Regions from separate parts of the Halothiobacillus diazotrophicus genome, predicted to be linked through region 1. Evidence: predicted binding sites of a transcription regulator. Region 1 holds the regulator's gene; each other region holds the start of a gene.
What was found. The regulator sigma-54, encoded in region 1, starts transcription at its own class of promoters, with help from an activator protein. The targets are predictions, from matches to a motif close to TGGCANGNTNCNTGCTT.
Positions count from the first base shown of each region.

Region 2: A9404_RS00185 (CmpA/NrtA family ABC transporter substrate-binding protein) is a predicted target of sigma-54. The motif match lies at 8,257-8,273, and genes of this name have one in related genera.
Region 3: nifB (nitrogenase cofactor biosynthesis protein NifB) is a predicted target of sigma-54. The motif match lies at 6,417-6,433, and genes of this name have one in related genera.

Region 1 covers NZ_CP016027.1:242,375-252,358, forward strand. Annotated here, with positions in the region: gene A9404_RS01080 (HPr family phosphocarrier protein) at 130-399, opposite strand; gene A9404_RS01085 (PTS sugar transporter subunit IIA) at 457-849, opposite strand; gene rapZ (RNase adapter RapZ) at 849-1,742, opposite strand; gene A9404_RS01095 (hypothetical protein) at 1,831-2,709, opposite strand; gene A9404_RS01100 (PTS sugar transporter subunit IIA) at 2,749-3,231, opposite strand; gene hpf (ribosome hibernation-promoting factor, HPF/YfiA family) at 3,398-3,688, opposite strand; gene A9404_RS01110 (RNA polymerase factor sigma-54) at 3,707-5,215, opposite strand; gene lptB (LPS export ABC transporter ATP-binding protein) at 5,423-6,157, opposite strand; gene lptA (lipopolysaccharide transport periplasmic protein LptA) at 6,172-6,783, opposite strand; gene lptC (LPS export ABC transporter periplasmic protein LptC) at 6,780-7,451, opposite strand; gene A9404_RS01130 (KdsC family phosphatase) at 7,466-7,993, opposite strand; gene A9404_RS01135 (KpsF/GutQ family sugar-phosphate isomerase) at 8,005-8,976, opposite strand; gene A9404_RS01145 (formylglycine-generating enzyme family protein) at 9,313-9,984, shown strand, end outside.
Region 2 covers NZ_CP016027.1:55,797-65,780, reverse strand. Annotated here, with positions in the region: gene A9404_RS00220 (uracil-DNA glycosylase family protein) at 1-464, shown strand, start outside; gene A9404_RS00215 (ABC transporter ATP-binding protein) at 481-1,272, opposite strand; gene A9404_RS00210 (ABC transporter permease) at 1,301-2,305, opposite strand; gene A9404_RS00205 (CmpA/NrtA family ABC transporter substrate-binding protein) at 2,365-3,780, opposite strand; gene A9404_RS00200 (ANTAR domain-containing response regulator) at 4,241-4,819, shown strand; gene A9404_RS00195 (MFS transporter) at 5,100-6,380, shown strand; gene A9404_RS00190 (bifunctional protein-serine/threonine kinase/phosphatase) at 6,394-8,133, shown strand; gene A9404_RS00185 (CmpA/NrtA family ABC transporter substrate-binding protein) at 8,433-9,803, shown strand; gene nirB (nitrite reductase large subunit NirB) at 9,800-9,984, shown strand, end outside.
Region 3 covers NZ_CP016027.1:364,422-374,405, forward strand. Annotated here, with positions in the region: gene A9404_RS01665 (CPBP family intramembrane glutamic endopeptidase) at 1-655, opposite strand, end outside; gene A9404_RS01670 (SDR family NAD(P)-dependent oxidoreductase) at 871-1,647, shown strand; gene A9404_RS01675 (YbhB/YbcL family Raf kinase inhibitor-like protein) at 1,855-2,442, shown strand; gene A9404_RS01680 (Hint domain-containing protein) at 2,500-3,246, shown strand; one part of gene A9404_RS01685 (IS3 family transposase) at 3,308-4,155, opposite strand; one part of gene A9404_RS01685 (IS3 family transposase) at 4,155-4,413, opposite strand; partial or broken gene A9404_RS13060 (IS3 family transposase) at 4,819-5,037, opposite strand; gene A9404_RS13670 (matrixin family metalloprotease) at 5,572-6,243, shown strand; gene nifB (nitrogenase cofactor biosynthesis protein NifB) at 6,535-8,106, shown strand; gene A9404_RS01705 (4Fe-4S binding protein) at 8,176-8,394, shown strand; gene A9404_RS01710 (HesB/IscA family protein) at 8,405-8,737, shown strand; gene A9404_RS01715 (tetratricopeptide repeat protein) at 8,815-9,336, shown strand; gene A9404_RS01720 (4Fe4S-binding leucine-rich repeat protein) at 9,329-9,984, shown strand, end outside.

The DNA of each region.
Region 1 (9,984 bases):
GGGCGCCCGCAACACGCGGATGGACATGCGTGGTTTGAATGTAGTTGATGTTTTTTACTCTCGCGCTCATGGGCATCCGTGATTTTTTTTGGGCGAGTGAAAACGGGATTTATGGTCAGAGGTGCGCCATCATTCAGGTTCGCCGAACCGGTTCTCGATCAGTTCGCGTAGCGCCGTCATTGCTTCGTTTTCATCGGCACCTTCCGTGGCGATCCGAATCTCGGTGCCCCGGGCGGCGGCCAGCATCATGAGTCCCATGATGGATTTGCCGTTCACGACCTTGCCGTGACAGATCACGCTGATCTTGCAGCTGAACTGCGAGGCCGTCGTGGAGAATTTGGCGGCCGCGCGGGCATGGAGCCCCAGTCGGTTGATGATTTCGATATTTTGCTCGGGCATGCGCTATTCCCTTTCGGTCGTCCTGAGACGATGGATTCCCGCGGTGACGGACAGGGATTAAATCCCATCCCCTTCGATGATGCCTTCACGACCGCCCGTCGCGACCCGCTCGGTCATCTGGGGGAGGTTCAGCTGCGGGTAGTTCATGGCGCGGACCACCATGGGCAGATTGACCCCGGAGATGACCCGGACACGGTTCTTGTCTTTTAGTCGATGGGCGATGTTGGAGGGTGTGGAGCCGTACATGTCGGTGAGGACCAGTACGCCGTCCCCTTCGTCCAGATCCGCAATACGACGACGCGCGCGGTTGAGCAGGTCGATGGGGTCGTCATCCTGATGGACGGAGAGCTCGCCGGCGGGCATGGGAATCTTTTCCAGCATGTCGGTGGCGGTTTCGAGTAACTGCTCGCCAATTTTGTTATGACAAATCAATAGGATGCCAACAGTCATTATCGCTCCGTTTCTAAATCACGATGTCGGATGAGGATATTGGGAAAGGCGGTCTTCAGATCCGTATAGAGATGCTCGACCATGTAGACCGACCGATGCTTGCCGCCGGTGCAACCGACGGAACAGGTGACGTAACTTCGATCGGTCTGCGTGATGGCGGCAAGCGTGTCGCCCAGAAATCGTGCGAGATTCGCGCGCGTTTCGTGGGTGATGGGGTGCTGCTCGAGGTATTCGATGACCTGGGTCGTCTTGCCGCCATGGGGCCTGAGATCCGGTAGCCAGTGCGGGTTGGGCAGGTGGCGGATATCGAACAGGAAGTCGCTGTCCAGCGGAATGCCGTTCTTGAAGCCGAAGGATTGCAGCAGGATCAGCGGACCGCGCCGGGCGCCTTCGAGGATCCGGTTGCGGATATCCTCACGGAACTGGTGGATGCTCGTATGGCTCGTGTCGATGATCAGGTCGGCCTGATGGCGCATCGGGGCCAGCAGTTCGGCCTCCCGCTGAATGGCTTCGAGCAGATGTTCGACCTTCGGGGAAAGCGGGTGGCGTCGTCGCGTCTCGCTGAATCGGGCAACGAGGCGCGCTTCGCTGGCTTCTAGGAAGAGACTCTGTATCTTCAGGTTTTCATAGGTTTTCCGAAGACTCTGGATTCGTGCCGGCAGGGCATTCAGTGCGGCTTCAGGCGAGCGTGCATCGATACTGATGGCGATCCCGCGCGCATTGATCTCGCCCTGCCTGAAGAGCAACAGGAGATTGTCCAGCAGTTCGGGGGGCAAGTTGTCGATGCAGTAGAAACCTGCATCCTCCAGGGCTGCCAGGGCAATAGATTTCCCGGAGCCCGATTGTCCGGTGACAATCAGTACGGTTTCGGGGATGGCGAGCATGTGTTGCATTGGCGCTAGTGTATCTGTATCCGGACCCGGTGCCGACTATTACGTCGACATTGTGCCGGATAGCGGGATCTGACCACCAGCGCGCCGCTCATTTTTCCGGGTAGGGGTGCCACTGGGCGGCATACGGCTGGCCCAGCAGGCGCTCACCGGTCGTCGATCGTTCCAGATTATGTTGACGGACCACGGTTTCGACGAAGACGGCGATGTTTCGACCCGGAGCCACGGGTAATCGGAACAATGGGAGCTCTTCACCGCAAATGCTCACCTTGCTCCGTTCGCCATGAAGCCGGGACTCGGCGCGCATCGACCGATGGTCCGCCGCATACAACTCGATGATCAGGCGGAGGTTTTTTCGCTTTTTCAGGGCGTTGTCGCCAAACAGGGCGCGGACATCGATGATCCCGAGGCCGCGGACTTCCAGATGGTCGCGGATGGTTTCCGGGCAGCTTCCCTCGATGCCCTGATTGCCGCGCACGAAGCACGGCGCGTCGTCCGCGATCAGACGGTGGCCGCGGGAAAGCAGTTCCAGGGCCAATTCGCTCTTGCCGATACCCGATTCCCCCGTGATCAGTACACCTGATCCGGCAACCTCCATGAAGACGCCATGCTGCCAATGTTGCGTGGCGCTCTGCCGATGGGTCCTGAGCCATTCGGAGATTTCGTCCACGGTCATCGTGCAGTGGAGGATGTTGGCGGCCGTACGGGCTTGCGTGGCAACCCAGGTCGGAACCTCCTCGGGGGTGATGTCGCAGAGAATCCAGATTTCGGCATAGGTCGGAACCGGATCATTACGCTCGCTCAGGGCGCGCCGTAACGGTGCGTCGATCAGGGCGATCGGTTTCGGATCGAGGGGGTTCAGGCGATCGAAGGCGGACTCTGGGTCGAAGAGACGGCGATAGACCGGGTCCCGGGTATCCGTCGGGTGTTTGGCGTCCAGAGGCTGAATGACGGGGACGGCGCGGTGCATCGGGTGGCTCAATGCGGATATCGCGACAGGAACCGACGCTTATTCGGCATCGGCGGCTGGCGGATCGTGCAGCCATTCGATGAGCAGGTTGCGCACGCGCTCGGGGCTTTGCGCCTGCATGATGGCGTCACGGTCATCCGGGCTGGACAGGTGCTCTGCCAGGGAGCCCAATACCATCAGGTGTGCTTCGGGGCATTCTTCCGGGACGATGAACCCGATAATCAGATTGACCGGCTCGTTGTCCGACGCACCGAAATCGATCCCTTCGGTCAGGCGGATCAGCGCGCCGCGCGGACGCAGCGTTTCGCTATCCCGGCCATGGGGAATCGCGATGCCATGGCCGATTGCGGTACAACCCAGCCGTTCGCGTTCGATCAGGATTTCGTAGATGTGGGTCGCGCTTTGGCCGCCCAGTTGGTCATCGGCCAGCAGGCCGGCGAGAACTTCGAGAACCCGTTTGCGGCTTTGATAGACCTCATCGATCAGAATGTGCTGCAAGGGGAACAGTTCAGCGATGTTCATGAAGCACCTGTTCGCAGGTTGGAATGCTGTGGGTGAGCGGGACGGGACCGGTAAAAATCGAGCAAGAGGATACTCCAAAAAGTCAGTCGGGGCACGCAAGTGAATGCGATACCCCGATTAATTGGCTCATGGTTGTGCGTTTATCGAGCGTAAGATCGTGTCTCGATCAGCGGTGCTCGGTCATTTTTTCCTTGTGCTTGACGATCTGGCGGTCCAGCTTGTCGACCATGGCGTCCACGGAGGCGTACATGTCCTCGGAGGATGCGTCGGCGTGGACATCGTTGCCGCTCATGTGCAGTGTGGCTTCTGCTTTCTGGATCTTCTTTTCCACCGTCAGAATGACATGAACGTTGATCACCTTGTCGAAATGTCGCTTGAGCCGCTCGAACTTGTTTTCCACATGGTCCCTGAGCGCATCGGTGATGTCGACATGATGTCCGGTGATTTCAATTTGCATGGTGAGCTCCTTTAGGCCTTAGATCAGGCGCTTTCGGTCGGTGGACGAGGCGATGCCCATCGCCTCGCGGTACTTGGCAATCGTGCGCCGAGCGACATCGATGCCTTGTTCGGTAAGCAGGTCGGCGATCTTGGCGTCCGACAAGGGCTTGCGGGGGTTTTCCTCATTCACCAGCTTCTTGATCATGGCGCGAATGGCCGTGGCCGAACATTCGCCGCCGTCGCTGGTGCCGACATGACTGGAGAAGAAGTACTTGAATTCGAAGGTGCCGCGCGGGGTCAGCATGAACTTCTGGGTGGTGACCCGACTGACCGTCGACTCGTGGAGGGAGAGTTCGTCGGCGATTTCCCGGAGGACGAGGGGCTTCATCGCCACTTCGCCCTGTTCGAGAAATTCTGTCTGATGGGCGACGATGGCCCGGGCCACGTTGAGCAGGGTTTCATTCCGGCTGCGCAGACTCTTGATGAACCAGCGCGCTTCCTGCAGATGGCTGCGGATGTAGCTGGCGTCCTCACCGCGCGAGCTGCGGTTGATCATGCGGGCATAGGTCTGGTTGACCCGAAGTTTCGGCGCGATTTCCGGGTTCAGGTCCACATGCCAGGCATTGTTCCGGAAACTGACCAGCACGTCCGGAATCAGGTAATCCGCTGCGACGGAACCGACACTGGATCCCGGTCGGGGATCGAGGCCCTGCAGAATCATCAGGGCGCCTTCAAGCGCGGTCTGATCCACGCCGAGGGCCCGTTGTGCCTGTTGGTACTCGCGCTGGGCAATGGTTTCGATGAGGTTCTGTTCGCAGATCCGCATGGCGACGTCGCGATAGGGCAGATCTTTCGGTTTGTGCTGCAGCTGCAGGCAGAGGCATTCGTTGAGATCTCGGGCGCCTACGCCAATCGGGTCGAGAGACTGGATGAGATGTAGGACGGTCGTGATGTCCTCGATCTGGAGGTTCGGCCAATCTTCGATCAGCATGGCGTGAATTTCTTCCAGGCTGTCCGCGAGGTACCCCATGTTGTCGATCGACTCGATCAGGGCGGCGGCGATGGCCGTATCGCGCTGCGTCAGATGGGTCAGGTGGATCTGACTCAGCAGATGATCCCGGAGGCTTTCGACGCCGCTGGAGGTCGTCGCGTAGGGATCGAATTCGTCGTGATTGTTTTCCGGCGCGCTGAATGAGGTGCTGCCGTCGGATTCGTAGTAGTCCTCCCACTGCGAATCCACGGTGAACGGATCCTCCGGCGTGGTTTCGTCCGTGCCCGAGAGCAGGGCTTCGCCGGCAAGCGCATTGGGGTCTTCCTGATAGTCCGAATCGACCGTCTCGCTGCCCTCGGCCAGTTCGGACGAGGGACCCTCGCCTTCAGAGAAGTCGTCAGTGTCGGCAATTTCCAGCAGCGGGTTGGTTTCGACTGCCTGCTGAATCTCCAGTGCGAGTTCCAGTGTGGAGAGCTGCAGCAATCGAATCGACTGCTGCAATTGCGGCGTCATCGAGAGGCTTTGCCCCAGGCGAAGTTCCAGGCCGGCTTTCATGACTGGGCGAGCCCGGCGTGATCTTGGGGCAAATGAATCTTGTCTGATGTTCCGTCGGCATCAGAGGTGGCTGGGTAGGGGATTGTCGATCGCAGGATTATGAACATGTGAGTTAGTTTAACTGAAAAACACGGTCCGCCAATATGGGATTGCATCTGCGCCAACGCATCGAATTGTCCCCGAGTGAATCGCCGCGAGCGGGCGTGATCAGAGGGTGAAATGCTGTCCGAGATACACCGCACGGACTTGCTCGTTGGCGAGAATCGCCTGGGGCGTGCCTTCGGCCAGGATCTGCCCATCGGAAACGATATAGGCACGCTCGCAGACGCCGAGGGTCTCGCGGACGTTGTGATCCGTGATCAAAACGGCGATGCCGCGCTCGCTCAGATGCGTGACGATCCGCTGGATGTCGATGACGGATATCGGGTCGACGCCAGCGAACGGTTCGTCCAGCAGAATGACGCTGGGGTTAGCGGCCAGTGCCCGAGCAATTTCAACCCGCCGACGTTCGCCCCCGGAAAGGGCCTGCCCGAGATTGCGACGGATGGAGCGGATATGCAGTTCGCCCAGCAGGCTTTCCAGTGTCGTCTGTCGTTGAACTGGGCTGAGATCGCGCCTCAGCTCTAGCACGCCCATGATGTTCTGCTCGACGGTGAGCTTGCGGAACACCGATGCCTCCTGCGGGAGGTAGCCGAGTCCCAGGTGGGCTCTTTCGTCCACCGGCAGCAGGGTGATGTCCTGCCCGTTCAACCAGATCTGCCCCTGATCGGCGGCAACGAGGCCGACGATCATGTAGAAACTGGTCGTCTTGCCGGCGCCGTTCGGCCCGAGAAGGCCGACGACTTCCCCCGCCTGCACTTCCAGCGAGACGCCTTGGACGACGGCACGCGCGCCGTAGTGCTTGACGAGGGACTCCACGAACAATACGGGTGGCTGCTTCATGTTCTGGTCTTGCATTACGGTTTGACGGATTGCGTCGAGGTATTTCCGGATGGTGTGTCATCCGTGGATGACGGGTTTTCCTTCTTGTTCCGCGGCTGGATGGTGACATGCACGCGGCCACCGTTATCGGGGCCTCCGGCCTGAACGACTTCATCCTTCATGTTGTAGGTGATGCGCTGGGCGGCGAGACGATCGCCCTGACGGTTCAGTTGGGCATTTCCGGTCAGGACGATTTTCTGTTCGGTCGCCAGGTAGGTGGCGTGGGTGGCGGAACCCTTCACCAGCTGGTTTTTTTCATCCAGTTCCTGAAAGGTGGCGGGCTTCCCGTCCAGTTCGGCGCGAACCAGTTGACCGTTCTTGACGTACAGCGTGGCCTTGTCGCCGGTGGCATGCAGGCTACCCTGATCGATGACGACCTGACCGGTATAGACGCTGGTGCCATTCTTGTAGTCGGTGATTTTTTCGTTGGCCGACACCTCGATCGGCTTGCTCCGGTCGGCCTTGGCGGCAAACGCGTTCGGGCTTGCCAGTGCCAGGGCTGCCAGCGTCAGGGCGATCAGCGACGTCCCCGTTCGTGATGTCGGGTACTCCTGCAGTGCGGGCGTGTGGAATGGGTTCTGTATCATGGCTGCGCTCCGAGGGCGGTCTGGTCCTGGGAAGAAGGGGAATCGTCTGGTTGACGTGTCGCGGGGGTTGGTGTCTGTACTGTTGCGGCGGGACGATAGCTGTCCTGAACTTGGGACTGTTCGAGTCGCTGTTCCCGGTAGTTCAGACGGAAGCTTGTGGCGTCGCTGGACCAGACCGGGTTGCCCTGGTCATCGAGTTCCGCGAACCGGCTCTTGTCGTCACTGCGTGCGGTGTCCGTTCTGGGCGAGATGTCGAGCGTCTCGCTGCGGAAACGGAGTGGACCCTGCCGATTGTACGCGGCGCGTTGCCCGATTACCCCGCCGCTCAAGCGGATGTCGGTCAGCGCCTCGTCGGCCGTGCCGATCGGTGCGGCGAGTCGCCATGGCGGCCCGGCGTGCTGGCGGTCCGAGACGATGAGTTCGGGGGCTGACATCGCATACCCACGATCGCCCGTATCGTGCTGTACGGTTTTGCCATGGAGCGTCCACTGGAGCTGGCCGGATGCCCCGAACTGTCTGGCGACAAATCCGGTGAAACGCTGGTCGGTTTCTGCTGCATGTCCTGTTTGCGGGCCCGCATGTTCCAGATTGTTGCGCCAAAGCAGGAACCCGAGCACCACGAACAGCAGTGTCGCGAGCGTGATCTGACTGATGACGTTCTGGGGCACGGTTGACGTCGTTCCTACTGATGATCGGCGATGACGGTCGACCAGGCGTCGCGGGCATCGATAAGTAGATCGATGAACTCGCGGACGGCACCCTGTCCACCGCCCAGGGTCGTCACCCAGTCCACCCGGGCGCGGATGGCGGCGGGCGCATCGGCCACGGTTGCGGAAACACCGGCGCGGTTGAGCATGGGGAGATCAATCACGTCGTCGCCCATCACGGCAATGGCCTGGAGCTCGACGTCCAGGGTTCGAGCCAGCTCCTCCAGGGCCGGCCCCTTGTCCTTGATGCCGATCATGCAGTGCCGGATGCCGAGATTCTCGGCCCGATGGCGCAGCGCGGGGGACGCCCGGCCGGAAATGATCGACACCTCGATGCCGATCTTTTGTGCAAGTTTGATGCCGTGACCATCCCGGGAATGAAACACCTTGTGTTCCTCCCCCTGCTCCGTGAAATGGAGGCGTCCATCCGTCAGGACACCGTCCACGTCGAGCACCAGTGCCCGGATCTGTTTCAGGCGGGTCAACAAATCGGTTTGACTCATGTACGTATCCCTCAGGCAACGCCAGCGCGAAGCAGGTCGTGCATGTTCAATGCGCCGATGACGGTCCGGTTGTCGTCGAGCACGAGCAATCCATTGATCTTGTCGCGCTCCATGATGGCCATGGCTTCGGCCGCCAGGATGTCTTCGCTGCAGGTTCTGGGGTTGCGGGTCATCACTTTTTCGATTGGCAGATTGAGATCGAATTCGGTCTGGTCCAGGATGCGGCGCAAATCCCCGTCGGTGAACAAACCCAGCAATTTCTCGTCGTCATCGATGACGGCGGCCATCCCCAGTCCGCCGGAGGAGATGGTGATCAGGGTCTGCTTGATCGTCTGGTTGTACTGGACCTTGGGAATGCGTTCCCCGGTATGCATCACGTCGCGCACCCGCAGCAGCAGGCGACGGCCCAGTGCCCCACCAGGGTGCGACAGGGCGAAATCCTCGGGCTGGAAGGCACGCGCGTCGAGCAGCGCGACGGCCAGAGCGTCGCCCATCACGAGGGCGGCGGTTGTGCTGGCGGTCGGTGCCAGATTCAGCGGGCAGGCTTCCCGGGCTACGGATGTATTTAGATGTGCATCAGCAGCCTGTGCCAGAGTCGATTGCGGTTTGCCGGTCATCGCGATCAGGGGGCTCCCCAGGCGCTTGATCACCGGAAGGATGGCCAGTACTTCGGCGGTTTCTCCCGAGTTGGACAGGGCGAGCACGACATCCTTGCGGGTGATCATCCCGAGGTCGCCATGACTGGCCTCGCCGGGGTGGACAAAGAAGGCCGGTGTGCCGGTGCTGGCCAGCGTGGCGGCGATCTTGCCCCCGATGTGGCCTGATTTTCCCATGCCCGTCACGATCACCCGACCTTCGCAGCGGAGCATCAGTTCGCAGGCGTTGACGAAGGCCTCGTCGATTCGCTCGCTCAGGGCCAGACAGGCTTGGGTTTCGATATCAATGACTTGCTTAGCCATTGCCAGAAGGTTATTGGGATTCATAGATATTCGATATGATGATGCACACAAAAAAGGCAAGGCAGTATAGCAGCCGACGCCGTCCCGCCCTCAATCCGGTTGATTTCTATAGGCGGCATGGGCGGCGCAGCGGGCGATGCCCCCGGAATTTGCGAGGCAGGATTGTGCGGCAAGGCGTTACAAATTTGCACAGCAGGCGGGACAAATAAATGTTAGTCTCGCTATTATTTCGCATGCGAACAACCTGGTGTTTTATCGGGTCGTGGCCAGGGTTGCGATGCGGAGTCACAGACTTGCCGATGTGGTGTACAAGGGCGTTGTGTCGATTAGGGGGGAGGGGTTTCGGTGGGAGCAGTGTCCGTGAAACGGGAATCGGAATTTCTGGCTGATGCGACGGTTCGTCAACAGGCGGCCGCCCAGGCATTGGGCTGCGCGCCTCATTTTGCCGATACGTTGCGTGATGGCAGCCCCGCTCCGACGGTTGCCGTGATTCCTCCGGGGTCGTTCTGGATGGGCGCCCGGCAGGGTGAGTACCAGGTCCAGCCGGTTGAGATGCCGCGACACGAGGTGCACTTTCCCCGAGCATTCGCCTTGACGACGGGCGCCATTCGCCGTCGCGAGTACAACCAGTTCCTGATGGCGACGGGGCATCGTCGGCCGCGCGCCTACTCATGGCATGATCTGGACTTTCCGATCTACAACGTCTCGTTTCATGATGCAGTGGCCTACGCGGACTGGCTTTCCCGGGAAACCGGCCAGCGGTACCGTCTACCCACCGAGTCCGAATGGGAATATGCCGCGCGGGCGGGTACCGACACCATGTTCTATTTCGGAGACAAGATCCGGCGCGAAGAAGTCAATTGCGCCGGCGGCCTGCACTGCACCCGAGGGCTGTTCCTCTGCGGGATCGGACGGCCCGTGCCGGTCGGTAGCCTGCCGCCCAATGCCTGGGGGCTGCACGAGGTGCATGGCAATATGCAGGAACTGACCCTGGATCATTGGCGCAGCGGCTATCGACTGAATGCCCGGGTC
Region 2 (9,984 bases), 190 kb from region 1:
CTTTCAACGATCCCAGCGGAGACCGCCTTCGGACCTGGCTGGGCATCGATCGCAGCCAGTTCTATGACCCGACTGCCATGGCCATCGTTCCCATGGGGTTCTGCTATCCGGGGACAGGAAAATCCGGCGACCTGCCCCCGAGGCCGGAATGTGCCGACACTTGGCGTGCGCCCCTGCTGGCGCGGCTGCCCAACATTCGATTGACCGTCGTCATCGGCCGCTACGCCATCGCCTATCATCTGCCCGACTATGGGCGGAATCCCGGCGTGTCGACAGTGGTGGCGGATTGGCAGAAACACTGGCCGGACATCATCCCCCTGCCGCACCCCAGCCCGCGCAACAACCGCTGGCTGAAACAGCATGACTGGTTCGAGCGCGACGTGATTCCCGCGCTGCAAAAAAGGGTGGCGGACATTCTCATGCCCGCCACCCCGTTGAATCCGTCCGAACGCGCCATGCCTTGAGGGCGATGCGGCCACGCTATGCCGGCTTGCGCTGCTTCTCGTACAGGAACTTCAACACCTCGTGCCGATAGTGGTTGTACTGGGGATCGTCCGCCAGGGCCAGCCGGTCGCGCGGACGCGGCAGCTCGACCGAGAGAATCTCGCCGATCGTCGCCGCCGGACCATTGGTCATCATCACGATACGGTCGGAGAGCAGCACCGCCTCGTCCACGTCGTGGGTGATCATGATCACGGTGTTCTTGAGATCCGCCTGGATCTCCATCAGCGAATCCTGCAGATGCGCCCGCGTCAGGGCGTCCAGCGCACCGAACGGTTCGTCCATCAGCATCACCGAGGGCTGCATCGCCAACGCACGGGCAATCCCCACCCGCTGCTTCATCCCGCCGGAGATCTGATCAGGCCGCTTGTGCATGGCATGGTCCATATGCACCAGTTTCAGGTTGTGCTCGATCCAATCCTTCATCTCGGCCTTGGTCTTCTTTCCCTTGAACACCTGCTGCACCGCCAGTTCGACGTTCTCGTAGGCCGTCAGCCAGGGCAGCAGCGAGTGGTTCTGGAACACGACGGCACGCTCGGGACCCGGTTCGGTCACCTCCCGGTTTTCCAGCAGGACGCCGCCTTCCGTGGCCTGATACAAGCCGGCGACGATGTTCAGCACCGTCGACTTGCCGCAGCCCGAGTGGCCGATCAGCGAAACGAACTCGCCCCGATCGATCTTGAGATCGACCTTGTCCAACGCCCGGAACATACCGTTCGACGTGGGGAAGTCGATCGAAACCTGACTTAATTCCAAGTGGGCCGTACTCATCTTGATTTACTCCTCAATTCTTATTCGTTCAACGCAGTACTGCGCCCTTGTCCCAGGAAACCCAGCGTTGCAGCATGAGCATGATGCGATCGAGGATGAAGCCGATCAGGCCGATCACGATGACCGCCACCATGATGCGGCTGAGCGAATCGGAAGAGCCGTTCTGGAACTGATCCCACACGAATTTGCCCAGACCCGGGTTCTGCGCCAGCATCTCGGCCGCAATCAGCACCATCCAGGCGATGGACAGGGAGAGGCGAAGACCGGTGAACATCATCGGCACGGCGGACGGCAGCACGATGCGGCGCACATGGGTCAGCCAGCCCAGACGCAGGACGCGGGATACGTTCTTCAGGTCCTGGCTGACTTGGGCCACGCCCACGGCCGTATTGATGATCGTCGGCCACAGACAGCACAGCAGCACCGTAATCATGGACACGAGATAGGACTTCGAGAACATCGGATCGCTGCTGACGTACACCGCACTGACGACGATGGTCACCAGCGGCAGCCAGGCCAGCGGCGACACGGGTCGGAACAACTGGATCAATGGATTGATCGCCGCATACAGCCCCGACGAAAGCCCGATGGCAATGCCGATCGGAATCGCGATCAACGACGCGACGATGAAGCCCGAAAGCACCGTGAAGAGACTGGTCCCGATCTGGCTGAAAAAGGTCGGCTGGCCGGTGTAGGGAATGATGACCGGCTTGTAGCTCGGATCCTTGGCCATCCGCTCGGCATCGCGCTCTTTCTGGCGCGCATAGAAAGCCGCCTCTTTTTTCTGAGCCTGTTCGTACTCCTGATACAGGTTGTCGGCCTGCGTCGCAACCTGCACCGGGCCCGGAAAGGTACCCAGCGAGGTATGAATCTGTTCGGCCACCACCGACCAGATCACCAGGAATACGGCGATCCCGATCAAGGGCAAACCCAAGGTTCGTCCCATGATCGCCAGCTGATCGCGCGGATTTTCGCCCCGCAGCAACTTGACGACCGGCATGAGAAAGGCCGGTAGAGACATGTTCTTAGTCATGGAAAACTCCCGAATGTGACTGGAAGGCGCCCGGCCACCCTGACCGGACGACCGACGCGTTAGATGGTCTGATCACCCTTCAGACCCAGGGTGAAACTCTTCAGGTACGCGTTGGGCTTGGTACCGTCGTAGGTCACGCCGTCGATGAAGTTCGCGGTAGCCGGCTTGTAACCCGTCTCCTTGGCGAAGTCCGGGAAGTCGGACGGCTTGAACTTGCCTTCGGCAATCAGGGCCATTGCCGCACGTTGATAGATGTCCGGACGGTAGACCGACTTGGCGGTTTCCGCGTACCAGGCATCGGTCTTTTCGGTCGGAATCTGACCCCAGCGGCGCATCTGGGTCAGGAACCAGACGGCATCCGAATAGAACGGATAGGTCGCGTTGTAACGGAAGAACACGTTGAAGTCCGGCACCTTGCGGATGTCCCCCTTCTCGTATTCGAAGGTACCGGTCATGGACTTGGCGATCACGGATGGATCGGCACCCACGTACTGCGGCTTGGACAGGATCTTCACCGCCTCTTCCCGATTGGCGTTGTTGTTCGCATCCAGCCAGTAACCGGCACGGATCAATGCCTTGACCACCCGAACGGCCGTGTTCGGATATTTCTTGACGAAATCCGCCGTCATGCCGAAGACCTTCTCCGGATTGTTCTGCCAGATTTCGTAGTCGGTGATCACCGGCACGCCGATGCCCTTGACGATCGCCTGCTCGTTCCACGGCTCGCCCACACAGTAGCCGTCGATGGTGCCCGCCTGCAGCGTCGCCGGCATCTGCGGCGGCGGCGTGACGGACAGCAGCACGTCGGCATTAAGCTGACCGGATGTATCGCCCTTGAGGGGATTGTAGAAGCCCGGATTCAGACCGCCCGCGGCAAGCCAGTAGCGCAGATAGTAGTTATGCGTGGATACCGGGAACACCATGCCCATCTTGAACGGCTTGCCTTCCTTCTTGTACTCGTCGACCACCGGCTTGAGGTATTTCGCCGAAATCGGGTGCACCGGCTTGCCATCCGGCTGCTTGGGCAGATTGGGCAGCATATCGGCCCACACCTGGTTGGAAACCGTGATGCCGTTGCCATTCAGATCCATGGAGTACGGCGTGATGATGTGGGCCTTGGTACCGTAGCCGATCGTCGCCGCCAGCGGTTGCCCCGCCAGCATGTGTGCGCCGTCGAGCGTGCCGCTCACAACGCCGTCGAGCAGTACTTTCCAGTTCGCCTGAGCCTGCAGGGAAACGTAGAGTCCTTCGTCCTCGAAGAAGCCCTTTTCGTAGGCAATGGCCAACGGCGCCATGTCGGTGAGTTTGATGAAGCCGAAGGTCAGTTGCGGCTTCTCGGGATAGCCGAGCTTTTCATCCGCCCACACGGGCATCGCTGCCAGACCGCTGCCGAGGGCGGTGCCGACTGCTGCGGCGGTCGCCGTCATTTTCAGGAAGTTGCGTCGCTGTGCGTTAAAAGCCTTTGAATCCGTCATGATCTTCTGTACCTCATCAAAATTTGCAAAAAAAAACGCCCACGCAGGACTATCCCGCGTGAGCGCCATTGCTCATCACCCTTCGATTAGCAGACAGACCACCGTTGGCCCATCAACGACAAACAACTATGCAAGACGGGTGCCAATTATTTTTCCATATAAAATACATATGGTTACCAATATTCACACGAGACCCCCCCCTGCCCACGCACCAGAATCAGACACGGCCTGCACTCGATTGGCGCGATATTCTTGGAGGGAGCAGGAAAATCGGGATAAAACCGTCTCGACCGATCTGGCTTGGCTTATGCTTGCTTTATGGCAAACGACATTGAAAAATTGCGGGCGCTGGCATGCTTCACGTTCTGCGCGATAGAACCCTGCCAGCCCACCTCACCGATCCAGTGGTTGCAGTGCTTTGCATTGGCGCCGTTGCAAAGGAAACCGAAATACGTCCAACATGGCACTGAAAGTCATCATCATCGACCAGAACCCGGATCGTACCGCCGTCCTGGAGCAGGCCATGCTCGACCTCGGCCACAAGGTCGTGGCACTGCTCGGGGCCAATGACGACATCCTGACGGCCGTCCATCAAAACAAGCCGGACGTCATCCTGATCGACATGGCGCTTCCCGACCGGGACACGCTCGAAGCCATGCGGCTGATCACGAACGAAATCCCCCGTCCGATCGTCATGTTCGCGGAACAAAGCGACAGTCAGACCATCAACGAAGCGATCGCCAGCGGGGTCAGCGCCTATGTCGTCGATGGGCTCGACCCCCGTCGGCTCCGCCCGATCATGGATGTCGCCATCGCCCGCTTCAAGGAGCACCAGGCGCTGAAATCCGAGCTGGAAACCACCCGCAACCAACTCGCGGAACGCAAGGACATCGAACGTGCGAAAGGCATCCTCATGCGGGCCAAAAATATGGACGAACCAGCCGCCTACGCCGCCCTTCGCAAGATGGCCATGGACCGGAACGCCCGACTTATCGAGATCGCCCGCATGCTGATTACTGCCGAGGAACTGCTGCGCTGAGCCGCATGAAGCCAGGCCGTCGCTGATCCATAGCCGCGAGACACGACGCGAACACACCGTCCTTGGCCGCCCCGGACGATGCGATCACCGGGGCTTACGCCCCAGGAAAAAAAATGCTCTAATGCCCGCCGTTGAACCAATGTGGGTTCAGCCGAAAAGTCGACAAAGGTGTCCAGAGCCGCCGAGTTCTCTCGCGCAGCCGGGCACCTTTTGTCTTTACCTAAGTCAAAGAACCCATCCACCGACAGCATTGCGCGGGCCCGATCCCGCAGGGAGCCCCATGAATCTCAAGGAATTCAAGCAGGCCGGCCACTGGCCCACGTTACTCGCGGCCTTTCTCTACTTCGACGTCTCCTTCATGGTCTGGGTGGTCCTCGGCCCGCTCTCCCTGTACATCACCCAGGATCTGAACATCCCGCTCAGCGAGAAATTCACCCTGGTGGCCATCCCCATCCTCTTCGGTGCCCTGCTGCGCATTCCTCTCGGGATGTTGGCCGATCAAATCGGGCCAAAGCGGGCGGGACAGTTTGCCCAGATCCTGGTCATGGCCGCCATGGCCTATGTGTTCCTGTTCGGCCTGCACTCCAAACTCGCCGTGGAAATCCTGGGCGTATTCCTCGGTCTGGCGGGCGCCAGTTTCGCCGTGGCGCTGCCCCAGGCGAGCCGCTGGTATCCGCCGAAATTCCAGGGCATCGTGCTCGGCATCGCCGGGGCAGGCAACCTGGGCGTCGTCCTGGATTCGATGATCGTGCCATGGCTGGCGGAGGTCTACGGCTGGCAACAGGTGTTCGGATTCCTGCTGATCCCCTTGGTCATCATCTTTATCGCCTACAGCCTGATGGCCAAAGACGCCCCCGAGGCGCGCAAACCCGTGACGTTGAAAAACTACGGTCTGCTCCTGCGCGACCCGGACAGCTGGTGGTTCATGTTCTTCTATTCGATCACCTTTGGCGGTTTTGTCGGCCTCGGTAACGCGCTGCCTCTGTACTTCACCATCTGGCACCACGTGTCCGGCATCACCGCCGGCCTGATGGTGGCCATCGTAGTGGCGGCAGGCTCCCTATTCCGTCCGGTCGGGGGTTACGTGGCCGATCGCATGGGCGGAATTCGCGCCCTGACGATTCTGTTCGGCATCGTCGCACTCAGCTATCTCACGGTCGCCTTCATGCCAAGCGCGGCCATGCCGCCTGCCGCCGACCTCACGAACGCGAAGGTCGCCGGATGGAGCCTGTCCACCATGCCGGCGATCGCCTGGATCTCGACCCTGGTGTTCTTCATCGGCGCCATCGGCCTTGGTATGGGTAACGGTTCCGTGTTCCAACTCGTCCCACTCCGCTTCCGTGGCGAAATCGGCGTGATGACCGGGCTGATCGGTGCGGCAGGCGGCATCGGGGGCTTTCTGCTCGCGAAGGCGCTTGGCATCTCCTACGGCAACACCCACAGCTTCATGCTCGGTTTCCTGGTATTTGCCGCCCTGCCCGTGATCGGCATTATCGGCCTGGTGCGTGTCCGCCACCGCTGGCGCACGACCTGGGGCGCCACCTCCGGCGCTCGAGTATGACGCACCCTCGAAGATGACCGACATCGAAACGCCTGGGCTGCAAGTCGACTTCGGTTTCGCGACCGATCCCGGTCGACGGGGAGAGAATCAGGATTTCGTTGGTGCAGTCATACCGAACGAACCGGCGCTCAGCCTTCGCGGGGCCACCTTCTGCGTGGCGGACGGCGTGGGTGGTCACGCAGGCGGTCGTATCGCCGCCGAGCTCACCGTCGGAAATTTTCTAGAAGGCTTTTATGCGCTTGCCGATACACTTGGCATCGAGGCGCTGGCGGCTCGCTCCCTCGGGGCAATCAACAGCTGGATCCATGCGCAGGGACGACAGGATCCGAATCTTTCAGGCATGGCTACGACATTTACGGCATTGATTCTGCGCGGCCGGAATCTCCATGTCGTCCATATTGGGGATTCCCGAGCCTATCTCCTTCAGGCGGGGCACTGTGAAATTCTGACCGAGGACCATACCCTCAAACAACCGGATCTTCAGCATGTACTCTATCGGGCCGTCGGACTCGAGGAGCAGATTCGCGTCGACCACCAAACCCGCGAACTTCAGGTCAACGACCGCCTTCTGCTCTGTAGCGACGGTGTCCATGGCGCCTTGAGCACCGAAACGCTTCGCGACCTGTTGGCAAGCGGCACGGAACCTCAGGTACTTAGTGAGCGAATCGTGGCAGAGGCACTACGGCAGGGCAGTCAGGACAACGTCACCGCGCTCGTTGTGCATATTCGCGGTCTGCCGGCAACGGACCGCCATCACCTCGAAACGACTTTTGGTCTTCTCCCCATCAAGGAGCCACCCGCAGCAGGGGAAATCATCGATGGGTTTCAGCTGATTCGCACGATCTCCAATGGCCGCTATAGTCGGTTAATGCTTGCCCAGGAGACGGATGCCGCGGAGAAGCAACCCCGTCCGGTCGTCCTCAAGTTTCCGCAACCCCGCGTTGCCAGCGACCGAGAATATCGTGCCGCTTTCGTCCGAGAAGCACTGATCGGCAGTAGGGTGCATAGCCCCTGGATCGCCGAAATCATCACCCTCCCAAGGGCTCGGCAAAGTTGTCTCTATTCCGTCATGCCCTACTACACGGGCCAGACATTGAGTGCATTCATCGAGCAACAGCACCCCATCGGCCTGACGACGGGAGGGCGAATCGGCGTTCAATTGGCCAAGGCACTGTATGCGCTCCACCGCCAGCGGATCATCCATCGCGACATCAAACCCGAAAACGTCCTGCTACTCGAAAATCGAGAACTCAAGCTGCTCGACCTCGGTGTCGCGCGACTTCCTGGCTGGGAAGATCGCAACGATCCCGCACTTGTGAACGCCATACCTGGAACCCCCAGCTTCATGGCTCCCGAGCAGTTCGATGGCGAGCGCGGAAACACGGCAACGGACGTGTACGCCCTCGCCGTCACCCTATTCTACCTTTTCACCCGAAGTTACCCGTACGGCGAGATTGAACCCTTCAGCCATCCGCGATTTGCCAAGCGTAAGTCCCTATGCACCTTACGACCAGATCTCCCGCTATGGCTGGATCATCTGCTCGACAAGGCGCTGAGCACGGATCCTGCCGAGCGACCGCAAGACAGCATGGAATTCGCCTTCGAACTCGAACAGGGCCTAAGTGGTCAAGCTCAAGGGCTTCCCCCAGCCAGACCCCTATTACAGCGGAATCCTGTCCGATTCTGGCAATTAGTCTCCCTATTTCTGTTCATCTGCCTGATGCTTTCGCTGTGGGGGTTAACACACGCGTGATCTCTCGCGTAGTCGCGTCATCAACGCCCCATCTTCATACGCCGCCAAACTCGTTTGCACGCTATTGGTGCAAAAACGAGTTGACGCTGAAGATAACCGCATGAATTCGCTTAAGTTCGAAAATGGCACAGAAAATGCTTATACCTGGTAAAGTGTCAGCGTAGGCCAATGGCGGCCTTGACGGCGGCACCAATGAGTAATGTAAAGACAATGGCGTCTTTGTGAGCACTCGGACTCAGGTCCGACGGCCACAAAGGCGCTTTTTCGTTTTGTAATCCAAGATGGGGTTTCACCGGGAAATGTCCAACAACACAGCGACTGATTCTGGAACGGGCCAGCCGATTCGGCTGGGATTCGTCGGTCTCACCGACTGCGCCCCGCTGGCCGTTGCCGAACATCTCGATCTGTTCGCGCGGCATGGTCTGAATGTGGAGATCAGTCGGGAGCCATCCTGGGCGAACGTCCGCGACAAGCTGGCACTCGGCCTGCTGGACGGTGCCCATCTGCTCGCCCCCATGCTGCTGGCGGCAAACCTCCGACTCGACAGACTTTCGGAGCCCTTGTGCAGTTCGCTCAGCCTCGGGCTGGGTGGCAACGCCATCGTAATGGCTCGACCGCTTGCGAAACAGCTCGATGCTTCCTCCGAAAGTCCAGCCCCGCTGGAATCCGCCCACCGGCTTGGCGAACTGCTGCGCGACCCGAGCGAACAAACGAATCGGCGCCGGAAACTTCGCTTCGCGGCCGTCCACCCCTACTCCACGCATTACTACGAACTCTGCAGCTGGTTGGCAGCGGGCGGCATCGATCCGATCAAGGACGTCGAAGTCGTCTACTACCCCCCGCAATTGATGCCGCAACGCCTGCGCGACGGCGTCATCGATGGCTTCTGCGTCGGCGAGCCTTGGGGCACCATTGCCTGCCAGCCCGTCGTTGAGGGTGACCAGCCGCCGGGCGTCCTGATTGCCACAGGGCCGATGCTCTGGGCCAACAAGTCCGAAAAGATGCTGGCCGTCAGCGAACAGTGGGCCGAATGCAATCCCGATCAGCATCTGGCCCTGATCACGGCACTCATGGAAGCGGGCATGTGGCTCGATGCCTCGGAGGAAAACCGCCGAACCGCAGCCATCTGGCTGGCGGACCCTCGCTGGATCGGCCAACCGATGAACCTGCTCCTGCCTGGCCTATCCGGGGACGAGAATGCCAACGGCATTCCGTGGCTGCGTTTCTCCCGGGACAACGCCCAATTCCCCTGGCGCTCCCACGCCGTGTTCTACCTGGCACAGATGCTGCGTTGGGGGCATATCAACCGGGCCATCGATCTGCGCGTCATCGCGGAGCGCAGCTACCGTCCGGCCCTGTTCCGCCATGCCGCGCAGACCCTCGATATGGGGACACCGACCATCGACTATCTCCCCGAAGGACTGCACCAGCATCACTGGACCCTTTCGCCGGCCACGCCGGGGCCGCTGATCCAGGGACCGGACGTATTCTTCGATCAGAGCACGTTCAACCCCTTCGACATCACCGGCTATCTGTCGTCCTTCGTCGAAGGCGACCGGACCAATTCCCCCGCGACGGGCATCAACCACCTGATTCCCACGCTGGAACACCTGACACTGCTGAACAGCACCATCGATTCGAACATGACCGAACTGGAGTATCTGCCATGACCGCACAAACCCCTGAGACCAAACCGCGCCTCGTCCTCATCGGCAACGGCATGGCGGGCGTCCGTACGCTGGAGGAGCTGCTGAAGCTCGCGCCGGACATGTACGACATCACCGTCATCGGCGACGAACCCTGGGCCAACTACAACCGCATCATGCTCTCGCCGGTACTGGCCGGGGAGCA
Region 3 (9,984 bases), 120 kb from region 1:
ACGCGCGGGCCAGGGGTTGTACCGCCCCGCGGAACAGCGATTCCTCGATCAGCGCGACCAGCAGGGCGTGGGCCGCGATTAGGGCGATGAAACGGGCCGTCAGCTCGGGTAGTGCCGCCAGTTTTTGCGGGTCGACCGTGATCCCGCCGGTGGCAAGGCCAAAACAGAAGGCCAGGACGACGGCGATGCCCGCGATTGAAAAGGCGAGGCCGGCACCGGGTGGCCGAGCTTGTCCTGTTGTCTTGGCGCAGGCCAGCTCGATACGCGGGTTCAGGAGGATCAGCTGAAGCGCGGCAAAGAACGCGATCGGTTTGAGGCTGAGGTGCACGAATGTCATGCCGTCCAGGGCGATGTCGATGGTGGTGCCCGGGGTGATCCGCTGGCCCAGAAAGGCGCCGGCAACGCCGGCCAGACCAAGCAGGAGTGCTGAGGTGCCGGGGTGTGTGCGTTCGAGACCGATCCGGGCCAGGGTCATGCCCGCCAGTATCAGGGCGACGGCAACGTGGTTTTCCGTGGCGATTAGCCCGGCCGTCAGGGCTAGGCCGGTGAACGAGATCAGTTCCCGGGTAATGAATTTCCCCCGTCCGGCCAGTACCGCGAACAGCAGGACGGCTGTCGCCAGAATCAGAGTCGTGTCGGAAATGCCCCAAACCATGGCGCGGCTGCCTGCTCAGTGAAAGCGGGGAGCATAGCACTCCACCGTATCGGGTCCGATCTGGAACCTATCGGGGGCACATAGATGGACCATATCCAGCCCGAACACAACCTGAGTCGATTTGACGCCCATCCCGTGTCCTGTCGCATGCTATAAACCCAAGCTGGTACGAACATACTGACAAGAACACGCTGAAATAAGACCAAGGAACACCCATGACTTTTCCCGACAAACCGGTTGCCCTGATCACGGGGGCGGGCAGTGCCGATGGCATTGGTTTCGCCATCGCCCGAGAACTGGGGCAACAAGGAATGGCTGTACTGATTACCGCCACGACCCAACGGATATTCGAGCGCGTGGCGGAATTGCGACAGGCAGGCATCACGGCCCATGGGTTTGTCGCAGACCTGACAATCGAGGCGGAAGCCCAACGGCTGTGCGCCGAAGCCGAGGCCCAGCATGGCCGGATCGACGTGCTGGTGAACAATGCCGGCATGTCGCAACTGGGCAGCCCGGAGCCCTTCGCGGAAATCGACGGAATGTCCCTCGATGACTGGATGCTGTCGCTCAACCGGAACCTGACCACCGCCTTCCTGATGACGCGCGGCGTACTGCCCGGCATGAAGCAGCGCGGCTATGGGCGGATCGTGAATATCTCGTCCACAACGGGCACAACGGGCGCCAATGCCGGGGAGGCATCCTATGCCGCCGCCAAGGCCGGGATGACGGGCATGACCCAAAGTCTGGCGCTGGAAACCGCCAAATTCGGCATTACCGCCAATTGCGTGGCCCCCGGCTGGATTCGCACCGCGTCGAGCACGGAAGAAGAAATCCTGGCGGGTAACTGCGCACCCGTGGGGCGATCCGGTTCCCCCACGGAAGTGGCGGCAGCCGTGGCATTTCTCGCATCGACCGGTGCCAGCTACATCACGGGCACGACGATTGTGGTCGATGGCGGCAATGCCATCGTGGAGAATCTGCACACGCGCTAGCCCTTTTAAAAATCGGCCCATGGATGGGCATTCGAGCTTGGGCATGACTGTGTAAGAGCAATAACCCGCTGGAATAGCACGGATGAAGAAAATCAATTATCGGACAGATGTTTAGCCGTCTAGGATTAACAGGCAGAAGCACTAACTGCTGCTTGCCTGAAAGACTTTCCTGCCGTGATTTTCTGAAAAGCCTTCAAGGAGACCGCCATGACCGCCAGCATGAACGCCAGAACGACCATTCAAACCTTTGCGCTCGCCTTCACCTTGGCGCTCGCGACCGTCGCCAGTGCGCAAGCCGCGCCTTTCAAGGTCGTCAGCCAGGATCTGAATCCGCATCAACCGATTCCGAAGAAATTCGTCTTCAAGGGGTTCGGCTGCACTGGCGAGAACATATCGCCCGAAATCGGCTGGAAGCACGCACCGGCCGGGACGAAAAGTTTCGCGGTGATGGTGCATGACCCGGATGCGCCGACCGGCGGGGCCGGATTCTGGCACTGGGTGGTCATCAATATCCCGGCCACCGCGACCTCACTGCCCGAAGGTGCCGGTGACGGCAAACCGGATTCAGGCCTCCCGGCCGGAGCCGTCCAGATCCCCGATGACTACAGCATTGCCGGCTGGGGTGGACCCTGTCCACCGACGGGCGACAAGCCGCACCGCTACGTCTTCACGGTGTATGCGCTCAAGGTGGCCCAGTTGACGCCCCCGACGAATGCCACGGCGTCCCTGGTCGGTTTCCTGATCAATCAGAATGCCCTGGCAAAGGCATCGCTGACTGCACGCTATGGTCGTTGATATAGATGGTAAATCACTGGGAGGCGGTGTCATCGAATGGTGGGAAACTTGGGATCAGTGAGCTTTACCTTAGATTCAATCAAATTACCCCCGAAAGGCGCCAGCTGTTTTGTGGCTGGCACTCTCGTACATACACGAGAAGGATTGGTTCCGATCGAGCGGATCAAGGTGGGGGATTGGGTGTTGTCCAAGCCGCAGAGCGGGGAAGGTGAGCCGAATTACAAGCAGGTAAAAAAGACGTTTAGGTCTGAAAACCAGGAAGTCATGTTCGTTGAGATCATTCCGATTGCGGAGCTTGAGAGAGCAAAGAAAATCCAGAAGGAGATTCAGGGTAAAGAGGGATTATCTACTCTTATTCGGAATGAAATGAAGCAGTACCTGGTTGCAACACCTAATCACCCATTTTGGGTTAATGAGGTCGGTTGGCTTGAGGCTAGTGAAATTGATCCCTCAGATAATTTAGAGGTGCAGTTGGTTACTGGTGAACCCGCTTATATGGGTGAAGGCCATAGAGGTTCATTATACCAAACGCAAATTACTGAAGGGGTGGTTTGGTTCGAGTTTTACGACATGCATGGCTATGGAATGATCCCGGTAGATCTCCGGCATGGTGAACCTCAGGCAGATATTAACTGGAGTGCTTTACAACCTCAGCCAGATTCCGAAATGGGGCAGGGTTATCCCGAAACTGAACTACGCCAAACAGTTTATAACCTCGAAGTGGTGGATTATGACACCTATTATGTTGGTAGGATGGGCGTATGGGTGCGAAACTGTGACCTTAGCGAGTATAAGGGGCAGTGACTCTGACCCCCATTGATTTGGGGTGGCCTCGACGGTACCCCATGTTGAGTAGCGGTTCGCTTTAGAGTCCAGGCTCAAATGTTACCGCCTTTGCAGCAAGCTGCTTGGCATATTGGGCGGGCGTCAGCCCGCCGAGTGCTCTCTTCGGTCTTTCCTCGTTGTACTCACGGGCCCATGTACGGATGATTACCCGGGCATGGTTGAGGCTGACGAACCAGTGCTCGTTGAGGCATTCGTCGCGTAGCCGTCCATTGAAGGATTCGATGTAGGCATTCTGGTTGGGCTTGCCCGGTTCGATAAGCCGTAGGGCAATGCCGTGGCGATGCGCCCAGGTCAGCATGGCCCGACCGGTAAATTCCTTGCCATTGTCCGTCCGGATGATCGATGGCCTGCCGCGGATCGAACAGACCTCGTCCAGCAGCCTCACCAGTTGGTCGCCACCGATCGCATGCGCCGGGATCACAGCCACCGCCTCATGCGTCGCATCATCCACAATCGCCAGGCACTTGAGCGCACGACCCGAGGCGATACGGTCGAAGACAAAGTCCATCGACCAGACCTCATTGGCCGCACCCGGTCGGATCAGCGGCTGCCGATCCGCCGGCGGGATCTTCTTGCGCCGGCGACGGCGCACCTGCAGATTCTCCTCGGTGTACAGACGCTCCACGCGTTTGTGATTGACTCGCTGTCCGGCCTGACGCAGCTTGAGGTAGATCATTGGCGCGCCATAGCGGCGGTACCGCTGCGCCATATCCACGATCTGCTGGCGCAGCGCGATGTTACCGTCCGGCCGGGGCACGTAGCGCAATGCCGAGGCGCTCATCCCGACCACCCGCAGTGCGTGCCGCTCGCTCATCCCGCGCTGTTTCATGAGCCGCACCACCTCCCGGCGCGCCGGCGCGGTCACCACTTTTTTCGAAGGACTTCCTTCGTCACTTCGTTCTCCAGCAGCGCCTCGGCCAGCAGCTTCTTCAGTCGGGCGTTTTCCGACTCCAGCGCCTTGAGGCGCTTGGCGTCCGACACGTCCATGCCGCCAAACTTGCTGCGCCAGAGGTAGTAGCTGGCCTCGGAGAAGCCGTGCCGTCGGCACAGCTCCTTGATCGGGACACCGGCGTCCGCCTCCTTCAAAAACCCAATGATCTGTTCTTCGCTGTAGCGTTTCTTCACATCCAATCTCCTTGCTTCATGGGATTGGACTCTAAATGCCTGTGCTACTCAAATCCGGGGTAACGTCGGTCCCTGTGCTCTCGAATACCGTTTCTCAACTTTCGTGCTTCAGCGATCAACGCTTCGCGTGACATAGCTTCAAGATCAGTGTCCATCATGACTCCTGCATTGCACATCCCTGATGACGCCAAACGTGCCAACCGAGGGCTGACCGTGTTTTTCAGAATAGATCAAACCTTAGCCGGAAGCGGTGATCTGTACGGCGGGAAAGCGAACTGATAACCAAGGGATCAGTGCCTGTGGGGGCACACCGCGCAATAGAACCTAACCCGTGGTCTGCCCTTTCTTGTCCTTGTTCAGGATGAACAGCAAAATTCCGCCCAACACTGAATCGCCACCAGTCCCCTAGACACATTCCAACCGTTCGTGGTGACGCCGTTCGTAGTCTACAGGCGACATCAATTCGTTAGAACCATGACGACGTCGGGTGTTATAGAACATCTCGATGTAATCGAAGATGTCAGCCCGGGCTTCGTCTCGTGTATTGTAGGTTTTTCGTTTTACCCGCTCACGTTTCAGTAGCTGAAAGAAGCTTTCCGCGACCGCATTGTCATGGCAATTGCCGTAAATTGGGGTCAGAGTAAAATCAATCATGCTAATTTTGCAGCTAGGCTTAGTTCGAAAGCGCGTAATTTTACTCTGACCCCAATTACTTATTTGTCGCCTGAACAGGAAACACGGTTATGGGAGCGGCCTGAACCACTCTTTAAACAATTTACGCATGTATCCGAGGGGGGAAGTGACATGTGGATATATGATACCGGCTTGTTAGTGGGTGCAGTAATAACTATGGCGGCATCGCCAGTGCAAGCCACGGATAATTACTTGCTTGGTCGGTGTCAGATATCAAGGCCGGATTCTGGCTCTGAAATAAGCCCGATAGTTGATGGCGACATCTACATGGTCAAATATCGCGGCGATGATCCCATCTACAAGAAAATGCTCAATAGTGTGGGAGGACTGTCTGGAGCGAAAGTAACTTTGATTAAAGCCCCGACACATGGCGAGGTTGTCTTGGAGAAGGATGCGGATGCGGCGGCAAATGGCTGGTATCACTACTGGCCGCAAACTGGCTACATCGGTCGGGATCGTTTCGTGATGCAGGTGGAGAAGGATGGTATCAAAGTCCAAATTCATTACCTGATTGAAGGGACTGACGAAGAAGAGTCGCCGTTGGGAATATGCAAATCCGAGCTATGGAAAATTTCCTCAACTGCTACACCCAAGCTCGATATCTTTCCATCACTGCTGACCTCTCTCGGCCTCTCCAACCTCGTCCATGTCAACACCGCTGACCTCACCGGTTCCGCCGTCGGCAGCACTTCAGGGGCCACCATCACCCTCGACACCGATGCCGCCGGGTATGGCTGGTATATCGACTACACGCCCTACCTGAATGAAGAATATCTGCCCACCAGCAACCCTTACGAGTGGGTCGCCAAGCCGGGGAGTGCGGCGGCGGGCAAGATGGATATGCTTTCCGTTCTGCTCCACGAGTACGGTCATGCGCTGGGGCTGGAACACAGTGCTGACCCCAATGACTTTATGGGCGCGACCCTGCAGCCGGGCGTACGGCGTTTGCCTTCTGCGCAGGAACTGGCCCTGTTAACTCAATTGTCCGAAGCGGCAGGTGGGGCGGCGAATTCCGTCGTCGATCTCACGGCACATTCCCCTTTGCAGGTACCAGCACCCGACGAACCGGGCAATCCCCTGAGGGTCCGAGCTGTTGCTGGGGGCGGCCTATATCCTGCAGTTGCACTCAACCGTTAAAGCGCCTTCGCGGGTAACAGGGGCGACGTCTCCACGATTTAGATCCGGCTCTAAAACCATCCCCTGTTTCCTTTCCGACAAAAGTCCCTTCCCCTCACGAAAATTTCGTCGCCTTCGTTACAAAACTACTTGGCGAATCACTCAAGCTACTGAATAAAAAGCACTAACCATCTTGGCATCCCTCTTGCTTTTCCTCGTTTGCGGTCAGCTTCGTTGGAGCAATCTGATACATCCATGGGGCGGCGCGTGTAACCCGATCGTTATTTGACAACCACGTGGAGGAATACGCCCATGTCATCCCCGACTACTGTGCAGATGCACAACCCGGAACATAGCGGGATTGTGCGACTGGAAGATATGTTGCAGCAAATGGCCGAGCACAAGGGCTGCGGCACGAGCAGCGAAGGCGGCAAGGCGAGCTGCGGCAGCAGCGCCGGTCCGGCGGACATGAGTCCGGAAACCTGGGAGAAGGTGAAGAACCATCCCTGCTATAGCGAAGAAGCGCATCACCATTATGCGCGCATGCATGTGGCCGTCGCGCCGGCGTGCAACATCCAGTGCAACTACTGCAACCGTAAATACGATTGCGCCAACGAGAGCCGTCCCGGCGTGGTGAGCGAGAAGCTGACCCCGGAGCAGGCGGCGAAGAAGGTGATCGCGGTGGCCTCGACCATCCCCCAGATGACGGTGCTGGGCATTGCGGGCCCCGGCGACCCCCTGGCCAACCCGGAAAAGACGTTCAAGACCTTCGAGCTGATCTCGAAGACGGCGCCGGACATCAAGCTGTGCCTGTCGACGAACGGTCTGACCCTGCCGGATCACGTGGATACCATCGAGAGTTTCAACGTGGATCACGTCACGATCACCATCAACATGGTCGATCCCGACGTGGGCGCGAAGATCTATCCGTGGATCTACTTCAACAACAAGCGTTACAAGGGCCGCGAAGCCGCGCAGATCTTGAGCGAACGGCAGTTGCAGGGGCTTGAGATGCTGACCTCGCGGGGGATTCTCACCAAGATCAACTCGGTGATGATTCCGGGCATCAACGACGAACACCTGCTGGAAGTGAACCGGGCGGTGAAGAGCCGGGGTGCGTTCCTGCATAACATCATGCCGCTGATCTCCGCGCCGGAGCACGGCACCGTGTTCGGTCTGAACGGCCAGCGTGGCCCGACGGCGCAGGAACTGAAGGCGCTGCAGGACAACTGCGAAGAAGGCCAGATGAACATGATGCGTCACTGCCGTCAGTGTCGTGCCGATGCCGTCGGTCTGCTGGGCGAGGATCGTTCCGCCGAGTTCACCACCGAAAGCGTCATGGCGATGGACGTGCAGTACGACCTCGAATCCCGTCAGGCCTATCAGGCGGTGGTGGAGCAGGAGCGTCAGGCCAAGGCCGATGCCAAGAAGGCCGAAATGGCGACCCTCGAAGGCGCGGAATCCGACATCAAGATCCTGGTGGCCGTGGCGACCAAGGGCAGCGGTCGGGTGAACGAGCACTTCGGTCACGCCACGGAGTTCCAGATCTACGAAGCGAGCACCAGCGGCGCGAAGTTCGTCGGTCACCGTCGTGTGGATCTGTACTGCCAGGGCGGCTATGGCGAGGACGAGGCGCTGGAGAATTCCGTCATCAAGGCCATCAACGATTGCACGGCGGTGTTCGTCGCCAAGATCGGCGGTTGCCCGAAGGCCGAGCTTGAGGCGGCGGGGATCGATGCGGTCGACAAATACGCCTTCGAGTACATCGATCAGTCCGTGATCGCCTACTTCCGGGAATATCTGGAGAAGGTGCGCGACGGTTCGGTGGTGTACGGCAAACGGGGTGATGCCCAGATTCGTCAGGGTGCCTTCGTGGCTGCCTGATGACCTTTCGGGGGCGGTGACAAACCTTATCCGCGCCGTCCCCTTTATTGACTACAGGAGATTAGTGTCATGGCTTACAAAATTGTTGCTTCCCAGTGCACCGGTTGCTCGGCTTGCGAACCGGAATGCCCCAACGAGGCCATTTTCGAGAAGAGCGGGATTTTCTACATCAAGCCCGAGAAATGCACCGAGTGCATCGGTTTCTTCGATGAAGCGCAGTGCGTGGCCGTTTGCCCGGTCGACGACACCTGCGTGATCGACAACAGCTATCCGCGCTACAGCGCCTGAGGAGGCCGCCATGGACCTGACCTTTACGCCCAAGGCGCAGCGCTTCATCCAGCGCATGATCATGTTCAACGGCGGCAGCAGCACCAGCGGCTTCCGTCTGGCGGTTTCGCCCGGCGGCTGCTCGGGACTCTCCTACGACTTCAGCGTGGAGGATGCGCCCAAGGCCGACGATATGTCGATCGAGAGCAACGGGATCAAGGTCTTCCTGGCGAAGGACAGCGTGCCCCTGCTCGACGGGGTGATCGTGGATTGCGAAGACAGCCTCATCAATACGGGGCTCGTGTTCAAGAACCCGAATGCGGCGGAAAGCTGCGGTTGCGGCACGTCGTTTACGCCGAAGTAACGAATTGAGCCTGAGTGGGCTTGGATTGGCTTGGTTGTGATTTCAGGACTTCGTGTTGCTGAAAGGAGCGAATCGTAATGAATCCGATGGAAGAAGATCTCTGGTTGTCGCGCAATTACTACGGTGGGCTTTTACCGGCCGCCGCCGAGCGCGAACTGCACTGCGCCGCCCGGGCCTACCTGGACGACGCGCGCGCCGAGTTTCATCTTCAGAAGGCATTGGCGATCGCACCGGACGAGATTCTCGTCCACCTCGGCCTGTACAAGTTCTACTTCTACAAGGGCCGGCTGGCCGAGGCGTTCGAGGTGGCCTCGCGCTGCCTGCGGATGACCGCCGAGGAGCTCGGGCTGGCGTCGGATTGGCGCCGGGTTTCGCCGGGCGATGCGCGATTCGACAATTTCGAAGACGCCCGGGCCCGCTTTTATCTCTTCGTGCTGAAGGCCTACGGCTATCTGCAATTGCGATTGGGGCAGTACGACGACGGACGTTCGGTGCTCACCAAGATCACCGAACTCGATCCGGGCGATCGGATTCAGGTGAAGCCGCTGCTCGATGTGTTCGACCGGCCCGACGACTACGCGGACGACGACGATGAATAGGGCAGAGCGAGAAAACCCGGCAGCGGTCGACTGGCTGGATCAGCCGATTAGCTGCGATGGCTGCCCGGACGACGTGAAGCCCGAGGGCCGCTGCGAGTTGATGAAGGCCTGCGTGCGGGATCGTTCGGTCCAGCGGATCGCCAAGTTCTTCAGCTGGAATCCGGACGTGGCGAACGACTACCTGAAGCATCCGTACTTCGAGGTGCGTGCCTGTGCCGCCAAGCACGCGGACGTGTTCCACCTGCGGACCCTGGTCAACGATCCGGACGAGACGGTGCGCTGGGCGGCGGTGATGCGTCTGCCGCGCAGCTACCTGCTGCGGCTGATCCACGATCCGCATCGTGAGGTGCGCATCCGGGTGGCAAGCCGGCTCAGCGAGCAGGATCTGGACGTGATGATCGACGATCCCGACTACTACGTGCGGTTGATGGTCGCGAAGCACCTGCCGGAGCACAAGCTGCCGCTGATGATCGACGACGAGGATCCGGAGGTGCGCCGGACGGTGGCGCGCCGCATCCCGCGCGAATGGCTGGGCCGGATGTTGCTCGACGCCGATGCCGTGGTGCGCATGGAGGTCGTGCGACGCCTGCCGGATTCGGCCCTGCTGTCGTTGGTGCGCGACCCCGACTGGCGGATTCGCTACGAGGC